2 regions of the Bradyrhizobium sp. SBR1B genome follow, and region 1 is predicted to be linked to the other one. Evidence: riboswitches for the same ligand, from Rfam matches in the RefSeq annotation. Region 1 holds a riboswitch; the other holds the start of a gene.
What was found. Region 1 has a riboswitch for cobalamin ahead of metE (5-methyltetrahydropteroyltriglutamate--homocysteine S-methyltransferase). Riboswitches for the same ligand answer to the same signal wherever they lie in the genome.

Region 1 (7,310 bases):
ACCGCGATGCCCTATTGGCCGCGCCTTCAAGATTCCTTCCACGTCTTCTAAGCAAGTGCTCATTGTATAAGTGGAGCATCTAGCAGTTAGGCTGCTACCCCGAACCGCAACAGCCTTGACTAAGTTTGATGCGGCGCACCGCCGTCGATGCTCGAATAGGGCTGGCAACCATTGCCAAAGCGTGGTGTCGGCGTATCGCGGCGCGGTACCGCGCAATTGTCTTTGCATCTAGCGCCATAACACAGCTGCTCGGTAACGTGTCGTCGCGCTCTGCGCCAGAGCTGCCGCTGATAGCGACGCTGAGGCCTCCAGCCCGCCGAAGACTGCGGCCGTAGACAACGAGCCTTTTTGGGTTGTTGAAGATGTGCCGATTCCGCACAGCAGTTGACAACTACAGGGCCGCTCCTTTTCGAGCCTGGAAAGCTCGTGCTTTGCGGATGCACAAAGGGATGCCGAGCGGATTAAACTCGTGCAGGTGGGGTTCGGAGCTCCAGTACATCGGCGAAGATTGTCCAATCACGGACACTCTTTTGCTTACAAAAGTCGATCTCCGCCTGCTGAGCGGCAGCCGCCAGCGAGGCGGCATCGACCTGGAATGCTGCCTCGCACGCACGATGCTCGCCGCCGGTATCGTCACAAACCGTCTTAATGAATCGAACGTTAAATGAAGGCATGGCCCTCTCTTTCCGCAGATTTGCTTATCTACTATTCTGCCACGCGCGGAGCGTTCTTGATCTGCCTCAAGCAGCATTAAAGGGTTTGTCCGCCCAAGATAGAAAGGCGCATCACCAGACGCCTGGGGCCGCGAAGAAGAGGCGCGATCACCTCTTGGATTGCAGGCACCGCTTGAATCACGTGGCCAACGACTCGTAGTCTACTCATGCAAGCTCGAGGTCTTGAAACATTGACTGGCTACGGCGCTCACCGGGCACACTTCTGACGTGCGCCCGCTCGCGGCGATATCGCAGACGAAATCAACAAGGCTGTTGGTAATGAAAGGCGAGACATTAACCGGCTATCTGCTTCACGGCTTTCGCAGAGAGAAACCACTGCGCTGACAGCCTATTCCCTTGCGTACCTTAAATGTATACAGCGGAGTGCTGTAAACCAACTCGAGTCCCTAGCAGCACCGGGGTCCGGACATGTCGATTGCCAAGACAGGCGTCTTTCGGCGCGTGGCGGTCGGTCGAGCTCCACCATTCCCGGTACCCGTGCCAGCTTTTGACACGTATCAATGACGCGGCGGCTGCCTCCTCGTAGAGTCTACTCTTCCTAGCAAGGTCAGACGCATGGCAGACAGCACTACTCCGCGCCGCATCAAGGCTTCATGCCCGCCTACCAGCGATCGATCATCAAGACTGCTGAGAGTGCACCGAAGCTGCAGGCCATTGACGGAACACAACGAGCTGCGCCGCTTATCGATGGCGCCTACTTCATCAACCTGCGGGCCAGCTCGATATCAGCTCCGGGCGCGGCTATGCGCGTCGTACCCGTGGTCACTGGCTCCTGCCCTTCCCGCTCTCGTTGAGCATGCTGGCGCTCGCGAGAGCGCGGTCGGCCCATTTAAGAACCCTAGATGCGGATGGGCAAGCAGGGAGATTTCTCACCAACAAGGGATGTACATGACGGAATATTGGTTCATTTACCCCTATGTGGGCCGGATTGCTGAAGCCGCGGTGCAGTTTAACTTTTGCGGAACCGCGATAAATGCAGACAGCGAACTCAGGCTGCGGCGCAGACGATCGCCCTCTGTCGCGGCCTGCGCCGTTGAGCCGCACGTTGTCTCGCCGGTTTCGAGCTGAGCATGTCTGTACGGAAGACAAGGGATGTTGGGAGTGTTCACGAGACCATCGAATTCATCACCACGCCACGACGAACTTCGTCCAGGGTCTAATGCCGATTTGACCTGGGAGCGGCTCGAAATAGCGCCACCGTTGGATCGGGATCTGGAGATTGCAGTAGTCGAAGGTAATTTGATTCACCGTGTCGCCTTTCCTTGCCGCCGGATGTTCGGAGGATGGATCAACGCGAATACCGGAGCGCACGTTGCCGTGCAGCCGACGCATTGGCGTATCTGGCCCGGATAGTCGCTTACACAGCAATTGGCCTACAGTGAGACAGAAGTGCCCTTTGGGGCTCCTGATAGAACGTCAGCTATCTGCGACGCGCGGGGACACCTGGCGGGAGGGGGTCAACGTTGCTCATCTGAGACTGTATCTTCCCCGACCCATCGAGGGCCGGGTACTTATTGTCGCAGGCCTACTTCCACATTGTGGAGAAACGCAAATGAGCACGAACGACACTACTTTGTCGAGAATAGCTCGAGCTCGGGATCAATGGTTTTGGGTATCAGACGCAGCGCGCAGTTCCCGGGCGGCAGCGACCATATTGGCTAGCGCTGGCCGCACTTCCTCCCACTTGCGAGTTTTTAGGCCGCAGTCCGGATTGACCCAGAGCTGCGATTTCTGCAGACGCGCTTGAGCCAACACCATCAGCTCCTTTATTTCGCTGGTCTCGGGAACGCGTGGAGAGTGGATGTCGTACACACCCGGTCCGATTTGATTTGGATATCGGTATTTCTTGAATGCCTCCAGTAGTTCCATTTTCGAGCGCGACGTCTCGATCGAAATCACGTCCGCGTCCATTGCAGCGATTGCCCCGATGATGTCGTTGAACTCCGAGTAGCACATGTGCGTATGAATTTGCGTTTGATCGCTAACGCCGGACGAGCAGATGCGGAAACACTCTCCTGCCCAATCGAGATAGGCGTTCCACTCCGATCGGCGCAATGGCAATCCTTCCCGGAGCGCGGCCTCGTCGATCTGGATTATGGCCGCGCCGGCCTCCTCGAGATCGCGAACTTCGTCGCGCATCGCGAGCGCAAGCTGACGACAGACCTCGCTTCTGGGAAGATCATCGCGAACAAACGACCAGTTTAGGATCGTCACTGGTCCGGTCAACATCGCCTTCATTGGTTTGGTAGTTAGTGACTGAGCGTATCGCCACCATTCCACGGTGATTGGATTCGGCCGCCGTACATCGCCAAACAGGATCGGAGGCCTGACGCAACGCGAGCCATAGGACTGTACCCATCCATTCTTGGTCGATGCGAAGCCGGCGAGTTGCTCGCTAAAGTACTGAACCATGTCATTGCGCTCAAATTCCCCATGCACGAGCACATCAAGTCCGATGTCTTCCTGCCAACGTACGGTGCGGGATATCTCCTCCTTAAGAAATCTGTCGTATTGTTCGTCGCTCATCGTGCCTCGCGCATGCGACGCACGAGCATTTCGGACTTCCGTGGTCTGCGGAAACGATCCGATCGTGGTAGTAGGGAACGCTGGTAGTCCGAAGCGTCCCCTTTGTATCTCGGAACGACGGGAAAATGAGCTCGCGCGTTGGCGCATGGTCTGGTCTATCGCCCTCATCCGAACAGCGACATTGGCATTTTGAGTCTTCGGCGAACTCCGGCGGGCAGTTGCAGCGCGTTCTGAATCGGCAAGAGCTTGCCCGACATCCTGGCTACCCGCGAGTATGCGCGCCAGGATCGCAAGCTCACGCATCTTCTGAACCGAGAAAGAAAGCCAGCTCTTGACGTCAGAAGCGAGCCCGGTCTCTAGTTCAACATCGATCGGGACGTGAAGCAACGAGCAGGATGGGGCGAGCTGTACGCGGTCTTTGCCCAGCTTCTCAATGGCTGGCTCCAGCCTCTGGTGGAGCGAGGACAACTTCGACCTCCATACATTTCGGCCGTCGATGACACCAAGAGACAAGACGAGATCAGCTCGGCTACTAGCAATGATCTGATCCAATAACTCTGGCGCTCGAACCAGATCGACGTGCAGACCTGAGGCTGGCAGGCTCAAGGCTGTATCCAGATTGTCGCCCAGGGCACCAAAATAGCTGGCGACCATGATCTTGATAGCCGGTACCTCCTTTATGATCCGGCTATAAGCATGTAGCAAAGATTTTCGGGCCGTCTCATCCAGATCAAGCGCCAGGCAGGGCTCGTCAAATTGAACCCAACTCGCCCCTCGTTGGGCCAATTGATGAAGAACGTCGATATAGACGGGTATCAGATCATCCAATAAAGACAGCGGCTGGAAGGCGCTATCGGCGCTTTTGCCGAGCTTTAGGAATGTGAACGGCCCGATAAGGACCGGGCGAGTCTGAAAGCCGAGAGCCTTTGCTTCCGTATACTCTTCAATCGGTTTGCGAGAGCACAGTCTGAACGTCTGTCCCTTGTAAAACTCGGGAACCATGTAGTGGTAGTTGGTATCGAACCATTTGGTCATCTCCTGCGCGGGGACGCCCGCGCCCCGCGAGTCTTGGTCGACGCTCCCACCCCGGTCGTCGCATTTCGATCCGCGGGCCATGGCGAAGTACGTCTTAAGGGAAGCGATTTCTCCCTTCGAGGCGTAGATCTCAGGGATCGCGCCCACCATGACACTCGTATCGAGCACTTGATCGTACAACGAGAAGTCATTCGACGGAATGATTGTGACGCCGAGGGACCTCTGGCGAGCCCAGTTTGCTGCGCGCAGCCCCGATGCGTCCTCTTGCAACTGATGTTCGGTGATCTTTCCGGCCCAATACCTTTCGAGAGCGAATTTTAGCTCACGCCGTGGACCGATGCGTGGCGTTCCGAGCGTAGCAACCGGAAGCGAGAGAAGAGACATAGCGTTAACCCCTGTTGGGGACAAGGCCATGGCGGACGCAGGCAGGGAAGTCGCGCGAGCGACAGCTGCTTGACGCACCACCGAGACACCCCGCCCGTGGACCGATCTTGTCGGGGCAGGTCTCCTGGCTTGCTGGTCATCGCTACTGTCCTGCCTTCCCAAAGCCGCGCAGGCTTCAGTGACATCGTTGGACAGTGGCTCGCAGCTCACAGTTGCGGGGGCAGCGCCGGCATTTGCACCGGCTTCCCTCTTAGCTCCGGTTCAAACAGGAACCGGAGAACCTCGACGACACGGATTATTCGCTGGCGAACTTTCCCGTCAACCTCCCAGATCATATGGCAAGCAAATCTGCGACGTCTGACAAGCGATTGATCATAAGCGAATCGCCGTTCTCAATGACTAGCCGCCACGTAGAGACGGTCTCTAATCCGCGACGTCGTTACCAGGGATGTCGAAATGAGCATCGGGAACTGCCTTCGGGTGGCTCTGCGCGCGAGACCATGAAAGGACAAATCCAGCCTTCGTGGCAAGACCCACCGCCGCTTCGAGCAGAATGCATTCGACGCGGCATCGGCTCCAGCGGCTCGCCCAGCACGCTCGCCCGGGGCTGCTTCTGGGCTAAGGATCCGCATCGAATAGAGGCGCTTCGGCGGAAATCGATCTCCATACACCACGAGCAGGCTAGTTGCCTGCCAGCGAACCTTTTTTCGACGGCGACTGACCTCCGCTTCGTGTCGTTGGTCAACATTCAGGTCGAGCGAAGAAGTCTATAGCCAAGCACACGCTTCAACGACGAACGCACGCCAAAACTCGTCAGGTACTCCGGCCGAGCCATTTGCCCCTTCGGGTGTGGGACAGGGGTGAACATGCTGCCCCGGATAACCCGATTGTATGCATCGACACGTTCGCACGTAGGAAAGGAGACAAGAAGATAAAAACGGGAGCGTGTTTCCGGCTATCGCCTGGCACGAAGAATGCAATCCGTCAACATGCCCACACTGCTCCTGCTGGGCACGTCTAGCTCAGCCAATTGAATGCTGTCTCGGACGGAGAAGTTAGCGGCGCGTGACACAGGCCAGCGCGCGCTTGCGCCGAACAGCCTCATCTTCGTCGCTAACTTCTTGCTCTCGTCAGAGCAGGTTCAAGGTCACCTGCTAACGCCGAGTCTGGATGAAATGGGATGGGCCGATCTAATGAAGAGGATGTTTGCAAGACCCCTGCTACGGTTTTGTTTGGGTGCATCTCTGATCTGCCTGACCTGGCCGGCCGCCATGAGCAACAGTATTCGCTCTATCCACAGCCCCGTGATCGAGAGATTCAAGTCAACTTGGCGAGCGCAGGATGGTGAGACGCTAGAACAAATAATCTCCAATGGTCGAAGGTGGCACAGTTCGTCCCTCAAATGCGGGGCGCCCTTGAACTTGGCGAAAACGACTTTGTTTTCGTTTCGTGGACCAGGCACCAGAACAACAAATCAGACGAACAGTACGTTATCACCTGGAAGATCACGCCCGATGGTACGACTGAACTTGCGTCAACTTATGCGAAGCCGATGGAATTAGGCTGGCGGGCGCTGGCGCTCTCGTTGATAGCCAGTGAAGTCGCAGCTGGCGATAGACACGCAAACCTTCGCTTTCTACATGACCCGATCAACTTCAACTTTGTAACTACCCCAAAAGGCCAGCTCGGCGATCTTCTTCGGCAAGGCCGATGTACTATCGGTCAACCTGTTGGAGTGGACTACATCCCGAAGGGCAGTGACAAGCCGAACGAGAAACGTGATCTATGGCGTGTTCTTCTAATAGCGGACTGTAATATCTCTGGGCCACGTTATCTTACTTCACCATCTATCTACCGGAGTCTGGGGCGCTGCGCAGCTTTCGAGATGCGGTTCGCCTGCGCCTGCACGGGACGTGGCTAGAGGCCGATTTCTCCCCAAATCAGCTCTAGAAGTTCTGGCGTTTTCCGAGTCCCACGATGGCGCCTTCGCGCCATGCAAAAAGAGTCGAGAGGACACTCCCCCGCTCTAGATTTCCTCGCACGAATTCGTCTGCACGCCATAGATCCGAATTTGCAGCATAGAAAAACGCCTCTTCAATTCTGTTCCACCTGCCCGGGCACCGTCTCTGGTTGAGAACTCGGCTCTGAGTCGCCCATCCACTTCAAGCGCGTAAGAGCAGACTGGTCGTTCACGAATGGCAGCGCCCATATCATTCCCATTTGTGCGGCGAGGTGCTTGGAAATGCTATGTAACTTGAGTCGGCCAAGCCACACCAGAGCGACAATCCCTAGGTGGCAAAGGGCAAGCGCATGTTGCGATGAAAAGCTCGAAGCTGAATTGCATAGGGACAACGATGAGTCGTCCAAACAGATGCGCACTTTACGTCTCTCAACGCGCTCTACGGCCTCAGCTCAAATTACGGCCTTCCACTCCCGGAGGAATCAGGCCGATGCAGCACCCCTGGTAAGCCGCTAGAGATCGTCACAGGAGTTCGTCTTAGTCATAGGCTATGCAGTCTTTACACGAAAACCCTTAGCGCGAGCCAATATCCCGAAAGGGAGGACCGACGCTACACTATTCGATTGGCATCAACGACCATCTGAGTCAGACAAACGAAGGCTTCGCATTGG
Region 2 (7,310 bases), on a different contig from region 1:
CGCCGGAATAGCAGTTCAGCGCGTCGGCGTTGCACGCCGTGAAATCGTCGATGATGGCGCGACGTCGTGCAGCATCATCGACGGTGACGAAGCGCCAGGGTTGACTCAGGCCGACCGAGGGCGAGAGACAAGCGGTCTCGATCAGGCGATCGATGGCGCCGGCCGGCAGCGGGTCAGCTCGAAAGCGGCGGACGTCGCGGCGCCATACGAACAGCTCGCGCAAGTGCTGACGGAAGGTGTCGTCGAACTCGACCATGAGATCAGCCTCCCATCCGGAAGGATGCCGCGACCAGCAGAATGAGGATCTCGCCGATCTGCTCGAAGGCACCGAGGATGTCGCCGGTCTGCCCGCCGATCTGGCGCACCGCAAGCCGCGCCAGCAACAGGCCGGCGAGCGACAGCAGGATCAGGCCGACCAGCGCCTTGCCCGGCCCCAACGCGAGAGCGAGCGCGAGCGTTCCAAGAGCGAAGGCGATGGCAATGCTGCGGCCCGGCGGCGATCCCGCGCTCGCCGACAGCCCGTCAGGCCGCGCTGGCGGTACCAATGACATGAAGGCCGGCACGCCGGCGCGGGCGGCGGCATGCGCTGACAACAGTGCACATGCAACCAGCAAGGGATCGGCGATGGCCGCGAGTGCGCTCCAGCGCAGGCCGAACGACACAATCAGCGCGCAGACGCCGTAGGTCCCGATCCGGCTGTCACGCATGATCTCGAGCTTGCGCTCGCGCGTGCGACCGCCGCCGAGCCCGTCGGCGGTGTCGGCGAGACCGTCTTCGTGCAGCGCGCCGGTGATGAGGGCGGTCGTCGCGAGTGCAAGCAGGGCAGCAATGTTCGGTGTCAGTCCGAAGCGGATGGCGACCTTGTAGACGAAAGCGCCGGCAAGGCCGACCAGCAGTCCCGCGACGGGTAGCGCCCAGGTCGCGCGCGCGACGGCGCCGTCGCCTGCAGGCTTCGACGATGCGACGGGAAGGATCGTGACGAACGACGCTGCCATCCTGAGATCGGCGACGACGTCCTTGAAGAGCTCGGCGCGCGGCATCATTTCAATTTCATGGGCAAACCGGCGACGACGAACTCGACCTCGTCGGCGGCTTCGGCGATGATCTGGTTCATGATGCCGGCGGCGTCGCGATAGCTGCGCGCCAGCGCGTTGTCGGGGACGATGCCGAGACCGACCTCGTTGGTGACGAGGACGACCGGGCTTTTCAGGCGGGGCAGGGCGGCCGCGAGTTCGGTCACTTCACGCTCCCAGTCGCGTTCCGCATGCATCAGGTTGGAAAGCCACAGTGTCAGGCAGTCCACCAGCCGTGCGCCGCCGCCATCGCTTGCGACTAGCGCGGGAACGAGATTAAGCGGCACTTCGCGCTCGATCCAGTCGGTTCCGCGGCGCGCGCGATGCTTGGCGATGCGCGCCTCCATTTCGGTATCGAGTGCCTCCGCCGTCGCGACATAGACGGGCTGCCCGGGAAAAGCGCGCGTGCGCGTTTCCGCACGCTTGCTCTTGCCCGATCTCGCTCCGCCGGTGATCAAGATGACGGCCATAAAGGTCTCCTGTGGGCCTGACTAATCACCAAACGCGGCCAAAGACAAAGCCGAAATCAGGCGGGTAGGGGCTTGCGCTTGGGACTTGCTTTGCGCAACAGGGGCGGGACAGGAGGCGTGTGTGGGCTTTGCGGGCGCGATGGTGGTGGCGATGGCGGTGGATGCCCTCCTGGGCTGGCCGTCGTGGCTGTTCGCGCGGATCGGTCATCCCGTGACCTGGCTGGGTCGGCTGATCGGTGCCATCGACATCACCTGGAACCGCTCGTCCGATCCGCCGGCATTTCGCCGCGCTGCTGGTGTCGCTGGCGCGCTTCTGGTGATTGCGCTCTCCGTCGCACTCGGCTGGACGCTTCAGGCCTTGCTTTCCTCGGGTTGGATCCAGATCGTGCTGATCGGCATCCTAGCCTGGCCCTTGGTCGCTTCGCGCTCGCTACATGACCACGTCGCCGCCGTCGCGAATCCTCTGATGGCCGGTGACATCACCGCCGCGCGCGAGGCGGTCTCGCGCATCGTCGGTCGCGATCCCAAAGCGCTGGATCAAGCCGGCATCGCGCGGGCGGCGATCGAAAGCCTTGCCGAAAACGCCTCGGACGGCATCGTCGCGCCAGTGTTCTGGGGCGCGCTGTTCGGCCTGCCGGGTATCCTCGGCTACAAGGCGATCAACACGTTGGACTCCATGATCGGCCATCGTAGCGAGCGGCATGAGGCCTTCGGTTGGGCCGCGGCGCGCATCGACGATGTCGCCAATTTCATTCCGGCGCGGCTGACCGGCTTTCTGTTCGTGCTGCTGGCCCCGCACCGATCGCAGGCGCTGGCGTGCATGACGCGGGACGCGCGCCGTCACCGCTCGCCCAATGCCGGCTGGCCGGAAGCGGCGATGGCGGGTGCGCTCGGTGTGCGGCTCAGCGGCCCTCGCATCTATCACGGCAGCTCGACGAATGAGCCCTGGCTCAATGAAGGTGCGCGCGATCCGCTGGCAGCTGACATCGGCGAGGGACTGACGGTCTATCGCCGCGCCATGGTGCTGCTCGCTGGCACCCTTGCGATCCTGGCCTTCGCGTGAAAGAACGGGGCATGCGCGAGCACGGTGGAAATCTGGATCTGGCACAGCAGCATTTTGGCGGGCGCGCGGAAGACTGGATTGACCTGTCGACAGGGATCAACCGGCTGCCTTACCCCGTGGCCGAGATCGATCCGCGCTATTGGAACGCACTGCCTTCGCGATCCGACCTCAACGCCCTGCATCAGGCGGCGCAGCAGGCCTATCGCACCAGCGCACCGATCGTTGCGATGGGCGGCGTGCAGGCTGCCATTCAATTGCTGCCGCAACTGGTGCCGACCGGCCGCGCGCGCATTCTCGCGCCGACCTATAACGAGTACGCAGGGGTTCTGTCGGCCGCAGGCTGGGATGTCCAGGAGGCCAGCGAGCTCGACGCGCTGGCAGGCGCGGATCTCGCCATCGTCGTCAATCCCAACAATCCCGGCGGTCAGCATCATGCACCGAAGGATCTGCTCGCACTGCTGCCGCGCGTCGGCCGCCTCGTCATCGACGAGAGCTTTGTCGACGCCGTTCCGCTGCTGTCACTTGCATCGGAAGCCGGTCGGCCGGGACTGCTGATCCTGCGCTCGTTCGGAAAGTTCTATGGTCTTGCCGGCCTGCGGCTCGGCTTCGCGATCGGCAATGCCGCCGACATAGGCAAGCTTGCGTTGATGTCGGGTCCATGGCCGGTTTCGGGAGCGGCGATCGCGATCGGCTGTCGCGCGTTGCGTGACGACGCCTGGGCCGAGGCCACGTCAGCGCGACTCGCCCGGGACTGTGTTCGCCTCGATGCCATCGCGCACGCGCAAGGCTGGATGCTGCTTGGGGGGACGCCGCTGTTCCGTCTCTACGAGACGCCCGGCGCGCTCGCCGCGCAAGAGAGATTGGCACGAAGCCATATCTGGTCGCGCGTCTTTGCACAAAGGCCGACATGGCTGCGCCTCGGGCTTCCGGGCAGCGAAGCCGAATGGACGCGGCTTGCCGAGGTGCTAGCGCGCTAGCGCGAGCAGTCCTTCCACGTCGAGATGCTTTTCGATGTGATCGGCCAGCGCATCGAGCGCGCTTTCGACCCTGGCTTGATAGGGCTCGCCACCTGCGGGAATGTCGAGCCTGGCCAGATAGGCCTTGCGGAAATCATCCGACGTGAACAGGCCGTGCAGATAGCTGCCCTGCACGCGGCCATCGCGCGAGATCGCGCCTTCCGGCTCGCCGTTCAGCTTCGCAAACGGGCGCGCGCGGTCCGGCCCGTCAGTGCGGCCGATGTGGATTTCGTACGCCTCGATTGGCTGGTCTGTGTCGGCATGCACGGCCGCGACACGCGTCAGCGTCTTCTGCGGACTCATCACCGTGTCCACGTCCAGCAGCCCGAGGCCCGGCGTGTCGCCTGCGGTGCCTTCGATGCCGTCAGGATCGGCGACGTTGCGCCCAAGCATCTGATAGCCGCCGCAGAGACCGAGCACATGGCCGCCCCTGCGGTGATGCGCGAGCAGATCGATGTCCCAGCCTTGCGCGCGCAGGAAGGCGAGATCGCCGCGGGTGGATTTCGAGCCGGGGATGATGACGAGACGCACGTCCCCCGGGATCGCTTCGCCCGGGCGTACCATCACGAGATCGACGCCCGGCTCGAGCTTGAGCGGATCGAGATCGTCGAAATTGGCGATCCGCGACAGCGCCAGGCAGGCGATCTTGCACTGGCCCGGCTTGCGCGCGTCGCTGAGGCCGAGCGCGTCCTCGGCCGGCAGCTCGCCGGCGCGCGCGAACCAGGGCAGCACGCCGAAGCCGAGCCAGGCCGTTCTTTGTTCGATCAGCCTGTAGCCGTCGTCGAACAGCGAGGGATCGCCGCGGAACTTGTTGATGACAAAACCCTGGATCATCGCGGCATCGTCGGGGTCGATCACGGTCTTGATGCCGACCAGCTGGGCGATGACGCCGCCGCGGTCGATGTCGCCGACCAGCACGACCGGCACGTCCGCCTTGCGCGCAAAGCCCATATTGGCGATGTCGGCCTTGCGCAGGTTCACTTCGGCCGGGCTACCGGCACCTTCCACCAGCACCAGATCGGCCCGCCCCTTCAGCCGCTCAAAGCTCTCCAGCACCGCGCCCATCAGCGATGGCTTCATCGCGGCATAGTCGCGGGCACGCGCGGTCGCGATGCGCTTTCCTTGGACGATCACCTGCGCGCCGATGTCGGTCTCGGGCTTGAGCAGCACGGGGTTCATGTCGGTGTGCGGTTCGACGCGAGCGGCCAGCGCCTGCAGCGCCTGGGCGCGGCCGATCTCGCCGCCATCGACGGTGACGGCGGCGTTGTTCGACATGTTCTGCGGCTTGAACGGGATCACGCGCAGGCCGCGCCGCGTGAGGGCGCGCGCGAGACCGGCGACGATGAGCGACTTGCCCACGTCCGAGCCGGCCCCCTGGATCATCAGCGCGCGTGCCATCGAACTCAGAACTCGACGCCGGCCTGTGCCTTGATGCCGGAGCGGAAGGGATGTTTCACCAGCGTCATCTCGGTGACGAGATCGGCGATCTCGATCAACTCCTCCTTGGCGTTGCGGCCGGTGAGGACGACATGCGTCATCGGCGGCTTCGAGGTGGTCAGAAACTCGACGACCTCGGCGATGTCGAGATAGTCGTAGCGCAGCGCGATGTTGATCTCGTCGAGCACGACCATACGCAGGCTCTCATCGAGGATCAGCTCCTTGGCCTTCTCCCAGCCGGCGCGCGCGGCGGCGATGTCGCGGGCGCGGTCCTGCGTCTCCCACGTAAAACCTTCGCCCATGGCGTGGAACTGGCAGAGGTCGCCGAAATGGCCGGTGAGCAGGCGCCGCTCGCCGGTATCCCAGGCGCCCTTGATGAATTGCACGACTGCGCAGGGAAGGCCGTGCGCGACGCAGCGGACGATCATGCCGAAGGCCGACGAGGACTTGCCCTTGCCGGCCCCGGTGTGGACGATGATGAGGCCCTTTTCGCCGCTCTTGGTCGCCATGATCTTGTCGCGGGCGGCCTTCTTCTTCGCCATTTTCGTGGCGTGGCGGGCGTCGGTTTCTTCGGCCGTTTTTGTATCCGGTTCAGGCGTCATCGGGTCCCGGTCCTTCGGCTTGACAAGTGGCGGCCACCGGCAAATGGTGGCCCGGCGTTGGTTCCTGTCCTATGACAGGCGAAGAGGGAATGCGATAGGGTCCGAATCGGCAAGATTTGGGTCCAAAATGCAGCCGCCCCCGCGACCGTGACCGGAGAGATGTCCGAAGCCACTGATTCCCTCAGGGAATCGGGAAGGCGGGGATCGAAGGGGAAAACCCTGCTCCGCAAGCCGGGAGACCTGCCAGCGCGGACGAGTTTTGGACCGGCGGACGGGGTGTTCCGCGACGGGGAAAACGGGCCTCCAATAGAGCGGTCCGTGTGCCTCATCGCCTCCCGCTGTTATCTGGAAGAGGCGATGACCGTCACACTTCACGTCTGCATCACCTGCCGTGCCGGCGAGACGCCTGGCGAAGGCGAGGCGACGCCCGGCAAGCGCCTGCATGGGGCGATCCTCGACGCGGGCGTGCCCGAGGGTGTCAATGTGGTTCCCGTCGAATGCCTGTCGGCATGCAACCAGGGTTGCTCGGTCGCGCTGAGCGCGCCCGGCCGGTGGTCTTACGTCTATGGCCGCCTCTCGGATGCAAATGCGCAGGATGTGGTCGCGGGCGCCGCGGCCTATGCGGCCGCGCCTGACGGCCTCGTGCCCTGGCGCAGCCGGCCGGAAATATTCCGCAAGCAGTCGCTTGCCCGCATTCCCCCCATTGCCGTCGTGCCGGAGGCCGCCGAATGAACTCGCTCGCAAAAGTCCCTGTGACGGTGGTCACCGGTTTTCTCGGCTCGGGCAAGACGACGCTGATCCAGCATCTGCTCAGCAATGCCGGCGGCAAGAAGCTCGCGGTGCTCGTCAACGAGTTCGGCAGTGAGGGCGTCGACGGCGAGATATTGAAATCCTGCGCCGACGCCAATTGCCCGGAGGAGAACATCGTCGAGCTCGCCAATGGCTGCATCTGCTGCACCGTTGCCGACGATTTCATTCCGACCATGGAAAAACTACTGGCGCGGCCCGTGCGGCCCGATCACATCCTGATCGAGACCTCGGGCCTGGCGCTGCCCAAGCCGCTGCTGAAGGCATTCGACTGGCCGGAGATCCGTTCGCGCATCACCGTCGACGGCGTGATCGCGCTCGCGGATGCCGAGGCTGTCGCCGCTGGCCGCTTTGCGCCGGATCCTGACGCCGTCGAAGCGCAGCGCGCGGCGGACGAGAGCCTGGATCACGAGACGCCGCTGTCGGAAGTGTTCGAGGATCAGATCGCCTGCGCCGACATCGTGCTGCTGACCAAGGCCGACCTCGTTGGCGCGGCGGGACTTGAAGCGGCCAAGGCTGCCATCACCGCCGAGATGCCGCGCCGCGTGCCGATGCTCCCCGTGACCGACGGTGCGATCGATGCGCGCGTCATCCTCGGTCTTGGCGCTGCCGCCGAGAACGATCTCGCCGCGCGTCCCTCGCATCATGACGGCGAGGAAGAGCACGAGCACGATGATTTCGCCTCGGTCGTGGTCGACCTTCCTGAAGTCGCCGACGTCGATGCGCTGGTCGCATCCGTCCAGAAGCTGGCGCGCGAGCAGAACGTGCTGCGCGCTAAGGGCTACATCGCGGTCGCGGGCAAGCCGATGCGGCTGCTGCTGCAGGCGGTCGGCGAGCGCGTG

Region 2: another riboswitch for cobalamin. It lies ahead of GGD61_RS17775 (DUF1636 domain-containing protein); the one in region 1 lies ahead of metE (5-methyltetrahydropteroyltriglutamate--homocysteine S-methyltransferase).

The regions. Positions count from the first base shown of each region.
Region 1 covers NZ_JACIHC010000010.1:105,173-112,482, reverse strand. Annotated here, with positions in the region: gene GGD61_RS24155 (hypothetical protein) at 462-674, opposite strand; gene GGD61_RS24150 (hypothetical protein) at 1,860-2,066, opposite strand; gene metE (5-methyltetrahydropteroyltriglutamate--homocysteine S-methyltransferase) at 2,334-4,679, opposite strand; cobalamin riboswitch at 4,776-4,979, opposite strand.
Region 2 covers NZ_JACIHC010000006.1:97,604-104,913, reverse strand. Annotated here, with positions in the region: gene bluB (5,6-dimethylbenzimidazole synthase) at 1-256, opposite strand, end outside; gene cobS (adenosylcobinamide-GDP ribazoletransferase) at 261-1,043, opposite strand; gene cobU (bifunctional adenosylcobinamide kinase/adenosylcobinamide-phosphate guanylyltransferase) at 1,040-1,543, opposite strand; gene cbiB (adenosylcobinamide-phosphate synthase CbiB) at 1,665-2,606, shown strand; gene cobD (threonine-phosphate decarboxylase CobD) at 2,618-3,583, shown strand; gene GGD61_RS17785 (cobyric acid synthase) at 3,572-5,020, opposite strand; gene cobO (cob(I)yrinic acid a,c-diamide adenosyltransferase) at 5,026-5,661, opposite strand; cobalamin riboswitch at 5,703-5,924, shown strand; gene GGD61_RS17775 (DUF1636 domain-containing protein) at 6,019-6,393, shown strand; gene cobW (cobalamin biosynthesis protein CobW) at 6,390-7,310, shown strand, end outside.